4 regions of the Tardiphaga sp. OK245 genome follow, and region 3 is predicted to be linked to each of the others. Evidence: predicted binding sites of a transcription regulator. Region 3 holds the regulator's gene; each other region holds the start of a gene.
The links. The regulator PhoB, encoded in region 3, activates phosphate uptake and scavenging genes when phosphate is short. The targets are predictions, from matches to a motif close to TGTCATNNANCTGTCAT.
Positions count from the first base shown of each region.

Region 1: the regulator PhoB is predicted to act here: its motif matches at 2,101-2,117, upstream of BLW80_RS21195 (BtaA family protein).
Region 2: the regulator PhoB is predicted to act here: its motif matches at 1,319-1,335, upstream of BLW80_RS11155 (alkaline phosphatase D family protein).
Region 4: the regulator PhoB is predicted to act here: its motif matches at 1,675-1,691, upstream of BLW80_RS11090 (alkaline phosphatase).

Region 1 covers NZ_FNWZ01000004.1:542,273-545,990, forward strand. Annotated here, with positions in the region: gene BLW80_RS21190 (ABC transporter ATP-binding protein) at 1-622, shown strand, start outside; gene BLW80_RS21195 (BtaA family protein) at 785-1,993, opposite strand; gene BLW80_RS21200 (class I SAM-dependent methyltransferase) at 2,163-2,855, shown strand; gene BLW80_RS21205 (putative bifunctional lysylphosphatidylglycerol flippase/synthetase) at 2,857-3,718, opposite strand, start outside.
Region 2 covers NZ_FNWZ01000002.1:938,001-941,718, forward strand. Annotated here, with positions in the region: gene BLW80_RS11150 (TonB-dependent receptor) at 1-943, opposite strand, end outside; cobalamin riboswitch at 1,050-1,239, opposite strand; gene BLW80_RS11155 (alkaline phosphatase D family protein) at 1,385-2,938, shown strand; gene typA (translational GTPase TypA) at 3,171-3,718, shown strand, end outside.
Region 3 covers NZ_FNWZ01000002.1:1,135,648-1,139,365, forward strand. Annotated here, with positions in the region: gene pstB (phosphate ABC transporter ATP-binding protein PstB) at 1-40, shown strand, start outside; gene phoU (phosphate signaling complex protein PhoU) at 69-782, shown strand; gene phoB (phosphate regulon transcriptional regulator PhoB) at 875-1,579, shown strand; gene BLW80_RS12030 (GcrA family cell cycle regulator) at 1,684-2,193, opposite strand; gene BLW80_RS12035 (aspartate aminotransferase family protein) at 2,640-3,718, shown strand, end outside.
Region 4 covers NZ_FNWZ01000002.1:923,740-927,457, reverse strand. Annotated here, with positions in the region: gene BLW80_RS11100 (phosphatase PAP2 family protein) at 1-198, shown strand, start outside; gene argG (argininosuccinate synthase) at 283-1,620, shown strand; gene BLW80_RS11090 (alkaline phosphatase) at 1,739-3,493, shown strand.

The DNA of each region.
Region 1 (3,718 bases), on a different contig from region 3:
TGAACTGATTGGCGTGCTCGGCCCCAATGGTGCGGGCAAGACCACGCTGCTGAAGGCCATCTCGCGCAGCATCGCCTCGCAGGGCACGCTGAATTTCAAGGATGCATCGCTGCATCCGATCGAACCGTTTAACGTCGTCGCCAAGGGCATTTGCCACTGCCCCGAAGGACGCAAGCTGTTCTCGGAACTCTCAGTTCTGAAGAACCTGCAGCTCGGCGCTTACCTGCGCAAGAACAATGCCGACGTCGAGAAGGACCTGGAGCGCGTCTTCACGCTATTCCCGGTGCTGCGCGAACGGCAATGGCAACAGTCCAGTACATTGTCGGGCGGCGAACAGCAGATGGTGGCCATCGGCCGCGCGCTGATGGGCCGGCCGGAACTGCTGCTGCTGGACGAGCCCTCGGTCGGCATCGCGCCGCGGCTGAAGGGGCTGATCTTCGACTCGATCCAGCAGATCCGGAGAGACGGCACCGCGATCCTGATCGTCGAACAGGACGCGACATCGACGCTGCGGATTGCGGATCGGGTCTATGTGCTGGAACATGGGCGGACGATCCGTGAGGGGACGTCGGCGGAGATCGCTGGCGACAAGTACATCCAGCAGATCTATCTGGGGGTGTAGTCAGGTACTCTCATGTCATCCCCGCGAAGGCGGGGATCCATAATCACGGTCGGCGTCGTTTAGGCGGCAGAGCTACGACTATCTTACTCAATCCAAAGCTCCAGCGTGTATGGGTCCCCGCCTACGCGGGGACGACATGTGGAGTTCGGCGAATAAGATCGCTTACGCCTTCCGCGTATACAGATGAAACCCGCCATAAATGCCGGAGCGATCCGCAGCCAGACCTTTGGCACTGCGCGCCTCATCGCGCTGCCACGTCTCACGCAGCGATGCATGTTCCGGATCGTCCAGCGGTGACTCGGCACCGGCGGTGCGGAAGATCACGCGGATGCCGTCCTTGCCGGCGCGGTCGATCGCGTCCCACAGCGCACGGATTTCATCCGGCGCCATCCAGTCCTGCGAATCCAGCAGCACGACCGCGTCGATCTGGCGGGCTGGAAGGCTCTCCAGGAACACGCGCAGATTGGCATGCACGGGCGTGACCAGAGCGGCGCGGCTGGCGGTGTCCGCGTAGCGGCTCTGCTGCAGATAGAGCGGTAAGCACTTGTCACCGGGGCCGACATAGCTGCGGCTCAGCGCCTGCCAGGCAAAATAGTTGTTGGCGTTCGGATGCACGTCGATCAGAGCGAGCAGACGCTGATGCAGCACTTCGTTGAGCGGCTGGTTGCCGCCCAGCAATGTACGCTGCTGCGGCGGGATGCCGAGACTGAACAACAGCGCCGGCGTCTTCGTCATCATACGAGCGAGCCGGGAGTGGAACAGCCAGTGCAGGCGTTCCAGCGCGCGCTTGCGCGCCGGGGACTGCTTGTCCTCGTGCAACAACGCTTTGAGATCGATGCGGGCGAGCTTCGCCAGCGTATGCGCGAAGCCGATGAAGCGGCCGAGCGCGCCATGACGATAGAAGCCGTCACTGAAGTAACCGTAGCGCGGGCGGCCCTGGATATCGCGCTCGTCCCAATAGCCGCGCGCTTCGGCATCGAGCAGCGGGCGCAGCCGCTCGCGATACAGGCCGACATTGGTATCCGAGGCGCCTTCGCCGAAGAATTTCCAGAAGTCCTGATAGTTCGGCAGTGCGCGCAGGCCGGCGAGCTTCAGCTTCAGCAGCGACAGATGCGCTTCATTCAGATCGACCGCATAGACATGCTCGGGCTTCGCCGACAGATAGGACAGCGCGTTGCAGCCGCCGCTGGAGATAGTGACAATCGTCGAACCGGGCGCCAGTTTCAGCGCCGCCATGTCCGCCTCGGGATCTTCCCAGATCTGGGTATAGACCAGCCGGCGGAACCAGAAGGCGAACAGCCTGTCCCAGATCGTCGTTTCCTCGCGACCACGGCTATTGCGAACGGCGTCGGCGATCAGATGCGTATTCATCGGTTTCTTGAACCCTTCGAATCGACAATCTGAAATTTTTATCAAGCGCAGACTGCGGTTTTGCGACAGTCATTCTAAATTTCGGCCGATTCCCGCGACGAAACTACTGTCACACCGCTGTCGTGTTGCGATGAAATGGATCGCTCATCCGGATGCGATGAGGTGCGCCATGACGATTGTCTCCGAATACGAAGACGGCGGTCAGCCCGCATGGTCGAACGAAGCCACCCATCGCATGAACCGGATGTATCGCTGGCAGCGCTTCATCTATGACGCGACGCGCCGGTACTATCTTCTCGGCCGCGATCAGCTCATCGCAGAACTCGCGCCTGCGCCGGGTGCGACAGTGCTGGAGGTCGGCTGCGGCACCGGCCGCAATCTGGTTCAGGCTGCCCGCAGATATCCACAAGCGGTATTTTACGGCATCGATATTTCGACCGAGATGCTGACCACAGCGATTGCCTCGATCGCCCGCAACCAGCTCACGGATACCGTTCGCGTCGCCCATGGCGATGCGACGAATTTCGATCCGGCACGCATCTTTGCTGTTCCGTCATTCGATCACGTCATGATTTCCTACAGCCTCTCGATGATCCCGAGCTGGCAGGATGTGCTCGATCACGCCGTCTCGCAGCTCAAGCCCGGCGGGCAACTGCATATCGTGGATTTCGGCCATCAGGAGCGGTTGCCAAAGATCGCGAGCAAGCTGCTATTGCGCTGGCTGACGCTATTCGACGTGACGCCGCGCCGCGAACTTCTCAACGTGCTGAAGACACTCGCCGAGCGTCACCACGCCAATCTCGACTTCAATCGTCCGTTCCGCGGCTATGCGCAATCGGCGATGCTGACACTGCCGAAGTAATTCAGGCGAGCTTGCGCCTGTTCACATTCCGGTAGGCTTCAACGGCGCCGAACAGCGTCAGCGACAGCACGAACGGAATCAGGTGGTAGAACAGCCGAAACAGCAGCAGCACAGCCAGCAGCTGTTCGGTATGTTCGCCGCCAAGCCCGACCAGAATTGTCGCATCGAACACTCCGATGCCGGCGGGTGCATGACTGGCGAACCCCAACAGCGTGGCGGCGATGAAGACGACGATCACCTGCGCGACCCCGACATCCATCGTCTCGGGGATCAGTACATACATCGCCAGCGCCGCAGCTCCGAGATCGACGAGCCCGATGCCGATCTGGAAGAACACGTTGCGCCCGCTCGGCACCGGCACCGACCAGTTGCGGCCGCCGAGTGTCCGCATACCGTTCCACGTCCAGGCGACATAGGCGACGATACCCGCGAGAATTGCGACCGCGATGAAGCGGTTGATCTCGAGTGAGAGCTGATCGATCCGACTGATGGCGCCTGGCTCGTGCAAGGTGCTCAGCGCCAGCGCGGTGAGATTACCGAGCCAGAAGGTGAGTCCGGTCAGGAAGCAGATGCGGGCGACGCCGGCTGGGCCGATGCCGTGCGGTGCATAAATCCGGTAGCGTACCGCCGATGACACCAGCAGCACGGCGCCGGTTCCGTGCGAAATCGGATAGCTGGTGAAATTGGCCAGCGCTGCAATCCTGAAGGGAATGTCCCCTCGCCCGATCATCTGCAGGGCCAGCCAGTCATACAGCGTCAGGCTGCCATAGGAGATCGCCACCAGCACCAGCGCCAGCGCGATGCTGCCTGGCGGTACCATGTGCATGGCAGACAGCACGTGGGCGAAATCCACGCCCTTAAGC
Region 2 (3,718 bases), 200 kb from region 3:
ACGGCGTGCCGAAATAGCGCATCGGCTGGCGATCGCCGTAGTCGGTCGAGATCGTCCAGACCACGTCTTCGGTCTGCTTGACCTGCACGGCAGCATGCAGCGCTATGTTCGAGCTGTTGCCGCGGTCGACCCAGCCGTCCGACATGTTGCCGGTGGCGGTGATGCGATAGGCGACGTCCTTGTTGATCGGGCCGCCGCTGTCCACGGCGATGCGGCGTTCCATGTTGCTGTCGAGCGATATCTCGGCCTGATTGCGCGGAATCCATGATGGCATCTTCGAGATGATGTTGATCGCGCCGCCGACCGCGCCTTCGCCGAACATCACGGAGGCCGGACCGCGCAGCACCTCGATACGCTCGGTGGACCAGGTGTCGAACGGAAAGTTCACGGTGCCCGCGCCGACATAGAGCCGCGTGCCATCGAGCAGTATCTTCACCGAATCCGTGCCGGAGAAGCCGCGGGTGCTGTAGGCGACGCCGCCATTGCCGGGATCTCCGATGGCGGTGATGCCGGTGGCATTCTGCGTGACGGCATCGACGACGTTCTGTTGGCCGCGCTCGGCCATGGTTTCCGCCGAGATGACCTCGACGCTGGCCGGCGTCTGCAGGCGCGTGAGGCCGAGGCGGCTGCCGGTGGATGTAGTGCCTGTGAGGTTGAGCGTCGGCGCTGCGAAGACAGCGCCTGTCGGCGTGGCGACCGGTGCGCCGGTATTGGCGGCGACATTGCGCTGCTGCCGCGAGCGCGCAGCGCGCGATGCATTGCCGTTCGTGGCGCGGCGTGCGCGCTGAGGCGTCGCTGACGGCTGAACAACAACAGGATCGAGCGTCTGGCTCGACTGTGAGGTTTGCGACCAGCTTTCGCTCGGACACAAAAAGCAGGAGAGAGCAACAGAATAAAGAAAGGGAGTATGTCGCTTCAATGCGACGGGAGAAACGGAGGTCATGAACAGGACTCGCGGTTACGTGGCACGTCACCGCAAACCAAGTCGCCCCGCCGCTTTCAAACAGGCAGTGTGACTTCCACCAGGACACCCCGCCCAATGTGCTCGCGTGTGACCACGACTGGCGGCAGGTCTCCTGGCTCGCGGGTCAGTGCCTGTCGCCGCCTTCCCAGGTGAACACCCAGTGGCTCTTGGCGCAGGCTCGCCGCTTACAGTTGCGGGGGCAGCCGCGGAATCGGGGGATCCCCCTCACCGCATTCCCTTTTGATCCCCGAAGGGAACCGTCGCGTTCACGTTAAGGTGAAATTTCCAAATGTGTCAATCAAGCTGCCAGTCATTCGCAGCTTGCTTTGGCGGGTGTTGATATTGCGCATCACTTGTCATCGCAGCGTCAAGCGATCTGCCTAGAGCCACTGGTGCCAGAGCCAGGATCAGGAGTTCGCCATGGCGCTACATATTTCCCGTCGTCGCTTCCTCGCGCACTCAGCCGCAGCAGGCGCAAGCTTCCTGGCGATGCCTTACCTCAGCCGTGCGGCGGATCGTCCGCTCGTGTCGCATGGCGTGCAGTCCGGCGATGTCGGGACGAGCAGCGGCATGATCTGGTCGCGCGCGGATCGGCCGGCGCAGATGATGGTGGAGGTCGCCACTACCGAATCCTTCAGCAATGCGCGCATGTTGCCGGTTATCACGGCGCTGCCCGAGAGCGATTTCACGGCGAAGTTGCTGCTCGATAACCTGCCAGCCGGGCAGGACATCTTCTACCGTGTCAAATTCCGCGATCTCTCGCATACCGACATCGTCGGCGAGCCCGTGATCGGCCGCTTCCGCACCGCGCCGGCGGATCGCCGCGATGTGTCCTTTGTCTGGGGCGGCGATGTCGCAGGCCAAGGCTGGGGCATCAATGCCGAGGATGGCGGCATGGTCACCTATGCCACCATGCGCAAGCACAATCCGGATTTCCTGATCCATTCCGGCGACACGATCTATGCCGACGGCCCGATCCTGCCTGAAACGAAATTGCCGGATGGCACGATCTGGAAGAACACCATCACGGTGCCGGAGAAGGCGAAGGTCGCCGAGACGCTTGATGAATTCCGCGCCGCGCACAAATACAATCTGCTGGACGACAATGTCCGCGCCTTCAATGCGCAGGTGCCGATCTTCGGCCAGTGGGACGATCACGAGGTCACCAACAACTGGTCTTCATCGAAACAGTTACCGGCATCCTACAAGGAGCGCGACATCACGCTGCTGGCGGCGCGCGGTGCGCGTGCCTTTCACGAGATGTATCCGATCTCGGTCAATCCGAACGAGCCTGGCCGCGTCTATCGCACGCTCAATTACGGCCCGCATCTCGATGTCTTCATGCTGGACGAGCGCAGCTATCGCGGGCCCAACGGCCCGAACCTGCAGGAGAGCTATGGTCCCGATGCGTATTTCATCGGTCCGGAGCAGATGGCCTGGCTGAAGCACGCATTGATGGCCTCGAAGGCGACCTGGAAGGTCATCGCCTCGGATATGCCGATCGGCCTCGTCGTCTATGACAACGCTGCCGACAAAACCGGGTCTGAGGCCATCGCACAGGGCGACGGGCCAGTGCGGGGCCGCGAGCTGGAAATCGCCGACATCCTGCGCTTCATCAAATCGGCCGCTATCCGCAACACGGTCTGGCTGACCGCCGACGTGCATTACACGGCGGCGCATTACTACAATCCGGAAAAGGCGCAGTTTCAGGATTTCGAGCCGTTCTGGGAGTTCGTCTCCGGGCCGTTCCACGCCGGAACCTTCGGCCCGGCGGCGCTCGACAATACCTTCGGTCCCGAGGTCCGTTTCGTGAAGGCGCCGGGGCCCGATAAGCAGAATTTGCCCCCGTCGGCCGGCATGCAGTTCTTCGGTCACGTCAAAATCGACGGCCAAAGCGGCCAAATGACCGTTACCTTGCGGGATCGGGCCGATATGGCCCTTTGGGCCACGGTTCTGGACCCGAAATTGGGCTAACCATTTGGCAGATTCGCATTGTTTTTCGGCGATTTCCCCCTATATTGCGCCGCAACGCGTCCGAGTACCCGGCCCCTTCTGGCCGGGTTTGCTTTTGGAGGGATTGCCCCAGCGCGTTTTCAGACGAGGCAGTTATCGAACGCGCTCGAGCGCAAGGCATAAGCCTTTTGTTGTCGAGCATGTCTTGTTGAACCCGCTCAAGGGCACCCAGACCGTAACCAGAAGAAGACCTATGAACCTTCGCAACATTGCTATCATCGCCCACGTTGACCACGGCAAAACCACTCTCGTGGACAAGCTGCTGCAGCAGTCGGGCACGTATCGCGACAATCAGCGCGTCCAGGAACGCGCGATGGATTCGAACGACATCGAAAAAGAGCGCGGCATCACCATTCTCGCCAAGTGCACCTCGGTGCTGTGGGATGAAGTCCAGATCAACATCGTCGACACCCCGGGCCACGCCGACTTCGGCGGCGAAGTCGAACGCATCCTGTCGATGGTCGATGGCGTGATCGTGCTCGTCGACGCCGCTGAAGGCCCGATGCCGCAGACCAAGTTCGTGGTCGGCAAGGCGCTGAAGCTCGGCCTCAAGCCGATCGTCGCGATCAACAAGGTCGACCGTCAGGACGCCCGCATCACCGAAGTCGTCAACGAAGTGTTCGACCTGTTCGCAGCGCTCGACGCCACCGACGACCAGCTCGATTTCCCGATTCTGTACGGATCGGGCCGCAACGGCTGGATGGCCGACAGCCCGGACGCGTCGCATGATGTCGGCATGAA
Region 3 (3,718 bases):
TCGCCGCACCCAGGATTACATCACCGGCCGCTTCGGCTGACGCGACATATTCGCGGGAGGAATTTGAGATGGCTTTTGAACACACCACCAAGGCTTTCGACGACGATCTGCAGGAGCTGACCCGTCTCGTTGCCGAGATGGGTGGCCTCGCGGAACGGCAGATCGTCGAATCCGTCGACGCGCTGATCCGCCGGGACGTCGCGCTCGGTGCGCGCGTCGTCGCCACTGACTCCGAGATCGACCAGTTGCAGCGCACGATCGAAGAGCGCGCCGTGCTGACCATCGCCAAGCGCCAGCCAATGGCTGTCGATTTGCGCGAGATCGTCGGCGCGCTGCGCGTCGCTACCGATCTGGAACGCATCGGCGATCTCTCCAAGAATATCGGTAAGCGCGTCAATGCACTCGACAGCGACTTCCATCCGCTGAAGCTGATCCGCGGCCTCGAGCACATGACCGACCTCGTGACCACCCAGGTCAAGGCCGTGCTCGACGCCTATGCCGCACATGATCTGCCCGCCGCGATGACGGTGTGGAAGGGCGACGAGGAAATCGACGCGATCTGCACCTCGCTGTTCCGCGAACTCCTGACCTATATGATGGAAGACCCGCGTAACATTTCGTTCTGTATCCACCTGATGTTCTGCGCCAAGAACATCGAGCGGATCGGTGACCATGCCACCAATATTGCGGAAACCGTGTTCTACATGATCGAGGGCCAGCAAATCCTCGACAAGCGCCCGAAGGGCGACATGACCACATTCGCGAATACGCCGACGGTCTGAAGCATGATCCGGAAAAGTGGGAGCCAGTCTTCCGCAAGGATCATGATTTAAAAACTTGTCGGACGTCACTGAGGGTATTGATCAAGATGGCTGTGAATGCACGCATTCTGGTTGTGGAAGATGAAGAGGCGCTAACGACGCTGCTTCGCTACAACCTCGACGCCGAAGGCTATGATGTTGAAACCGTCGCTCGCGGCGACGATGCCGACACCCGCTTGAAGGAGCGGGTGCCGGATCTCGTGGTGCTCGACTGGATGCTGCCGGGCCTGTCCGGCATCGAACTGTGCCGCCGCTTGCGCGCACGGCCCGAAACCAAGGCATTGCCGATCATCATGCTGACGGCGCGTGGCGAAGAGAGCGAGCGCGTTCGCGGTCTCGCCACTGGTGCCGACGACTACATCGTCAAGCCGTTCTCCGTGCCGGAGCTCCTGGCCCGCGTGAAGGGCCTGCTGCGTCGTGCAGCTCCCGAGCGTCTCGCTACCGTTTTGGCGTTTGGCGACATCGAACTTGACCGTGACAAGCGCCGCGTCGTGCGCTCAAGCCGTCCGATCGATCTCGGTCCGACCGAATATCGCCTGCTGGAGTTCTTCCTGGAACATCCGGGCCGCGTGTTCAGCCGCGAACAGTTGCTCGACAGCGTCTGGGGCCGCGACATCTATATCGACGAGCGCACCGTCGACGTGCATATCGGCCGCCTGCGCAAGCTGCTCAACCCCGCCGGTGAGCCAGATCCGATCCGCACCGTGCGCGGCGCCGGCTACGCGCTGGACGACCGGTTCGACAAGGCGGCGGAGTAGGTATCTTCCTTCTTCCCCGCAAGCGGGGCGAGGTTAGAAGCCCCCAAACAAAAAATGCCCGGCTCATCGCCGGGCATTTTCATTTGGTTTAGATGCTTTCCAGCTCAGCGCGTCGGCTTCGGCACCGCGCGGCGGCGGTCGCTGGCCGGCTGATAGGCGATGCGCGAGTGATGTGCGCAATAGGGGGCGCCGGCCAGGGCCTTGCCACCGCAGAAGTAGAAGTCCGCGCTCGACGGATCGCCGATTGGCCAATGGCAGGTGGCTTCGTTGAGTTCGACCAGCGACAGGCGCTGGCTGATCGGCACGATGTTGTCATAGGCGATCGGGTCGGGCTCGGCCTCGATCTCGTAGTTATGGGCCAATGCTGTGTTGCCACGGGCCATCGGGCGGGCGACGCGCACCATCTGCTGTGCCGGGCGCGCCTTGCGCTGCCGCGGAGCTGCCGAGGAGGGGCTCTTGGCACGGCCGGACAGGCCAAGGCGGTGCACCTTGCCGATCACGGCGTTGCGGGTCACGTTACCGAGTTCCGCAGCGATCTGGCTGGCGGAAAGGCCGCCTTCCCAGAGTTTCTTCAACTGTTCGACGCGATCGTCGGTCCATGTCATTACCGTCATCGCCGTTTTCCCTTCGTGAGCGCCGGCCTGACCGGGCAGCGCTGCGAGTTGAGACTTCAAAAATCCCTGCGGTCAGAATCCTTTAGCGCTCACCGGGCGCGAATTTCGCGTCCGGCTGTTACGCCGCACTGGATGTGTCAAAAGGATCTACCGCCGCACGAGATGTCGTATCCGACGAGGCAAAAGCTACAATATGCCGTGACTCGCGCGCAAGAGTCGGGCATGCCGCGTCCACATGCTTCTGCAAATAAAGCTGCAAAATCGGCTTTTTCTGCGACTCCGTGTGACTCGAAAGCCGCAGTGCGCGGTTGACAGTCTTCACAGCACACATAGAATAATGCCCACGTGCCGCCCGAGAAGGGCGGCACGTTTCGTTTCTAGGGTCCGTTGTTCGATTTCGCACAGTTGTCATCGACGCGGCCGCAGTCTTTTCGATCGGATCGGTTATGACCAGCAACGCAACGTCTTCGCCCCTCTCTCAGGCTCACTTGCTGCCTGTTTTCGCGCGTGCGGATGTCGCTTTCGAGCGCGGTGAAGGCGCGTGGCTGATTGGAACCGATGGCGAGCGCTATCTCGACTTCACCAGCGGCGTTGCCGTGAACGCGCTGGGCCATGCGCACCCACATATGGTCGCCGCATTGCAGGAGCAGGCCACCAAGCTCTGGCATATGTCGAACCTGTTCAAGAGCCCGGACGGCGAGCGTCTCGCCGCCCGGCTGTGCGAACAGAGCTTTGCGGATTTCGTGTTCTTCGCCAATTCGGGTGCGGAAGCGATGGAATGCGCGATCAAGGTGACCCGGCACTATCATTTCTCCAAGGGCCATCCCGAGCGCACGCGCATCATCACCTTTGAAGGCGCGTTCCATGGCCGCACCCTCGGCACGCTCGCGGCGACCGGCGCTGCCAAATATCTCGAAGGCTACGGCACGCCGCTCGACGGCTTCGATCAGTTGCCGCTCGGCGATATCGAAGCGGTGAAGAAGGCGATCGGCCCGAACACCGCCGGCATTCTCATCGAGCCGCTGCAGGGTGAGGGCGGCGTGCGTGCGCCGAGCAACGCGTTCTTCGGCGCGCTGCGCGAACTCTGCGACAAGAACGGCATCCTGCTGATCTTCGACGAAGTGCAGACCGGTATGGGCCGCACCGGCGAGTTGTTCGCCTATCAGCGCATTGGTGTGACGCCCGACGTGATGTCGCTGGCCAAGGCGCTTGGCGGCGGCTTCCCGATCGGCGCGTGTCTCGTCACGGCGGAAGCGGCCGAAGGCATGGCGCCCGGCTCGCACGGCTCGACCTTCGGTGGCAATCCGCTGGCGGTCGCTGCCGCGAATTCCGTGCTCGATATCATGCTGAAGCCCGGTTTCTTCGACCATGTGAAGAAGATGTCGCTGCTGCTCAAACAGAAACTCGCGGGCGTGGTCGACGGCCACCCTGATGTGCTCAGCGAAGTGCGCGGCGAAGGTCTGCTGATCGGCCTCAAGGCTGTCGTGCCGGCTGGTGATCTCGTGGCCGCATTGCGTGACGCGAA
Region 4 (3,718 bases), 210 kb from region 3:
GGCCTCGTGTCGTTCTTGGTTATCTGGTTGATTCACGGATGGATTTACCGCTGGCCCTCGACCCGGATGACGGATGAGGACATCGATCGCTGGCTGACCAGGATCGCCTGGCCCGGCTATCGCTGGCGGCTGCGCATGATCGGGCGGCAGCCAAAGCCGTCTTTCGTCAACCGGATCACCGAGCAGCACCACGATTGAGCGGCCTCAAGCGGATGCCGCGTTGACGCGCTTTGCCCGGCCGGGCTATCGCTGGCCGCAGAAATTGCCCCGATTGGACGTTCCATGACCACGATCTTGAAGAGCCTGCCCAAGGGCAAAAACGTCGGCATAGCTTTCTCCGGCGGCCTCGACACGTCAGCGGCGCTGCTCTGGATGAAGCAGAAGGGCGCCAAGGTCTTCGCCTACACCGCCAATCTCGGCCAGCCTGACGAAGCCGACTACGACGAGATTCCGCGCAAGGCGATGGAGTTCGGCGCCGAGAAGGCGCGCCTCGTCGATTGCCGCGCCCAGCTCGTCCATGAAGGCATAGCCGCGATTCAAGCCGGTGCCTTCCATGTCTCGACCGGCGGCATCGCCTATTTCAACACCACGCCGCTCGGGCGCGCCGTCACCGGCACGATGCTGGTCTCGGCCATGAAGGAAGACGGCGTCAATATCTGGGGCGATGGCTCGACCTATAAGGGCAACGATATCGAGCGGTTCTACCGCTACGGCCTGCTGACCAATCCGGACCTGAAGATCTACAAGCCCTGGCTCGACGATCAATTCATCGACGAACTGGGCGGCCGCGCCGAAATGTCGGCCTTCATGACCGCCCACGGCTTCGCCTACAAGATGTCAGCCGAAAAGGCCTATTCGACCGACAGCAATCTGCTCGGCGCCACCCATGAGGCCAAGGATCTCGAACAGCTCGACAGCGGCATCAAGATCGTCAACCCGATCATGGGCGTGCCGTTCTGGCGCGACGATTGCGCCGTCAAGGCCGAGAAGGTCGTGGTGCGGTTTGTGGATGGCCAGCCCGTTGCGCTGAACGGCCAGATCTTCACCGATCCTGTCGCGCTGTTCCTCGAGGCCAATGTCATCGGCGGCCGCCATGGCCTCGGCATGAGTGACCAGATCGAGAACCGCATCATCGAGGCGAAGAGCCGCGGCATCTATGAAGCACCCGGCATGGCGCTGCTCCACATCGCCTATGAGCGCCTCGTGACCGGTATCCACAACGAAGACACCATCGAGCAATACCGCATCAGCGGCATGCGGCTCGGGCGGCTGCTTTATCAGGGACGCTGGTTCGATTCCCAGGCCTTGATGCTGCGCGAGACGGCGCAGCGCTGGGTCGCGCGTGCGATCACCGGCGAAGTGACGCTCGAACTGCGCCGCGGCAATGACTACTCGATCCTGAACACCCAGAGCCCCAACCTGACCTACGCGCCGGAGCGGCTGAGCATGGAGAAGGTCGAGGATGCGCCGTTTACCCCCGCAGACCGGATTGGCCAGCTCACCATGCGCAACCTCGACATCACCGATACCCGCGCCAAGCTGGATCTCTATTCGAAGACGGGCCTGTTGAGCACCGGCGAAGGCTCGAACATTCCAAAGCTCGACAACGATAAGAACTGAGGGCGCGGCGGAGACGCTCGAACTATAAGATCAAACGGCCGGATGTCGTCGTCACGTCATCCGGCCGTTATATTGGAAGGACATCGCCTCACGCAGGCTCTCGCTCGGGACGTCCACCATGAGAAACACGTCGTTGCTGGCCGCGTTTGCGGCTTTTTTCATGAGCGCGCCAATCTGCGCGCAGACGATCTATCCGCTCGACCGCGCTGATATCCTTGCGGGCGCGAAATTCGACTTCAAGGTCGAGTTTCCCGAACTTATTCAGGCCGCCGACATCAAGGTGACGATCAACGGCGCCGACCAGACTGCGGCGTTCGGCAAGACCGCGGACTACATCGCGAAGGAAGACGGCAAGGATCAGTCCGCGCTGCTGCTGCGCGACGTAACGCTCGACAAAGCCGGGACTTACAAGATCGAAGTCAGCGACGGCGTGCGCAGCCGCGCGGTGATGTGGAACGTCTACGACACCGGCCCGCGCAAGGCGAAGAACGTGATCCTGTTTATCGGTGACGGTATGTCGCTGGCGCACCGCGTCGGCGCCAGAATTCTTTCGAAGGGCATCACCGAAGGCAAGAGCCGCGGCAAGCTCGCGATGGACGACATGCCGCATATGGCGATGGTAGCAACGGCGGGCTCCGACTCCATCATCACCGACTCCGCCAATTCGGCCAGCGCTTATGCCACCGGCCACAAGACCGCAACCAATGCGATGGGCGTCTATGCGGATCGCACCGCGAATGTGTTCGACGATCCGCAGGTCGAAACCATCACCAGCCTCGCGAAGCGCAAGCTCGATCTGGCGATCGGCATTGTCACCAATACCGAGGTCGAGGACGCGACACCCGCCGCGATGATCGCGCATACCCGCCGCCGCGCGGCCTATGACGAGATCGTTGCGCAGTTCCTTGCGGCCAGGCCGGACGTATTGATGGGCGGCGGCGCAGCGAATTTCCTGCCGCAGGCGGCCGCGACATCGAAGCGCAAGGATGACGTCGACTATGTCGCACGCTTCCGCGATGCCGGTTATTCGGTGGCGACCACGGCGCCCGAACTGAACGGCCTCGCCAAGAAGTCGGAGACGCGCAAGCTGCTTGGACTTTTTACGCCTGGCAATATGGACGGCGTGCTGGACCGCAAGTTTCTCGGCGGCGGCGGCGTGAAGAAATTTCCGCAGCAGCCTGATTTGACCGAGCAGGTGCATGGCGCGCTCAAGATCCTGTCGCGTAACGACAACGGCTTCTTCCTGATGGTCGAGTCCGGCTTGATCGACAAATACGCCCACCTGCTCGACATGGACCGCGCCGTCTATGACGTCATCATGCTCGACAATGCCGTGCAGCTCGCCCGCGACTGGGCAGCCAAGCGTGGCGACGACACGCTCATCCTCGTCGTCTCCGACCACAGCCATCCCAACAGCCTGGTCGGCACCGTCAATGACGACATGAGCAAGGAGTCAAACCTGCCGCTGCGCGAACGGCTTGGCGTCTATGAGAAGGCCGGCTTCCCGAACTATCCCGCACCGGATGCCGAAGGCTATCCATCGCGCATCGATGTCAGCCGGCGGCTCGCGATCATGTCGGCCAGCCTGCCCGACCACTATGAGACGCTGCGGCCGAAGCTCGACAACCCCAACGATCCGACCGAGAAGGGCGACGAGCCCGGTACCTTCAAGGCCAACGAGAAATACAAGAATGCGCCGGGCAGTATGCTGCGGCTCGGCAACCTGCCGGCAATGATGGGCGCCAGCGTGCATTCCGGCGAGGACGTAATCCTCACCGCCACCGGCCCCGGCAGCGACCGTGTGAAGGGTTCGATGGACAATACGGAAGTGTTTCGCGTGATGGCGGATGCGTTGGGATTGGCGGCGAAGTAGTAGCGTCTTTCCCTCCCTCAAGCGGCTCAGCCGCGCAATGGGGAGGGTGGCGCGATGCGAGCGTCCAGCGAGTATCGTGACGGGTGGGTTGGCGCAGCACACGGCGCTCTCAATTGCGGAGACACCCCATCCCGGCCTATCGGCCGCCCCTCCCCACTGCGCGGCTATGCCGCTTGAGGGAGGGAAGCCATTGGCAGCAGCGTACTATAAAAACAAAAATGGCCG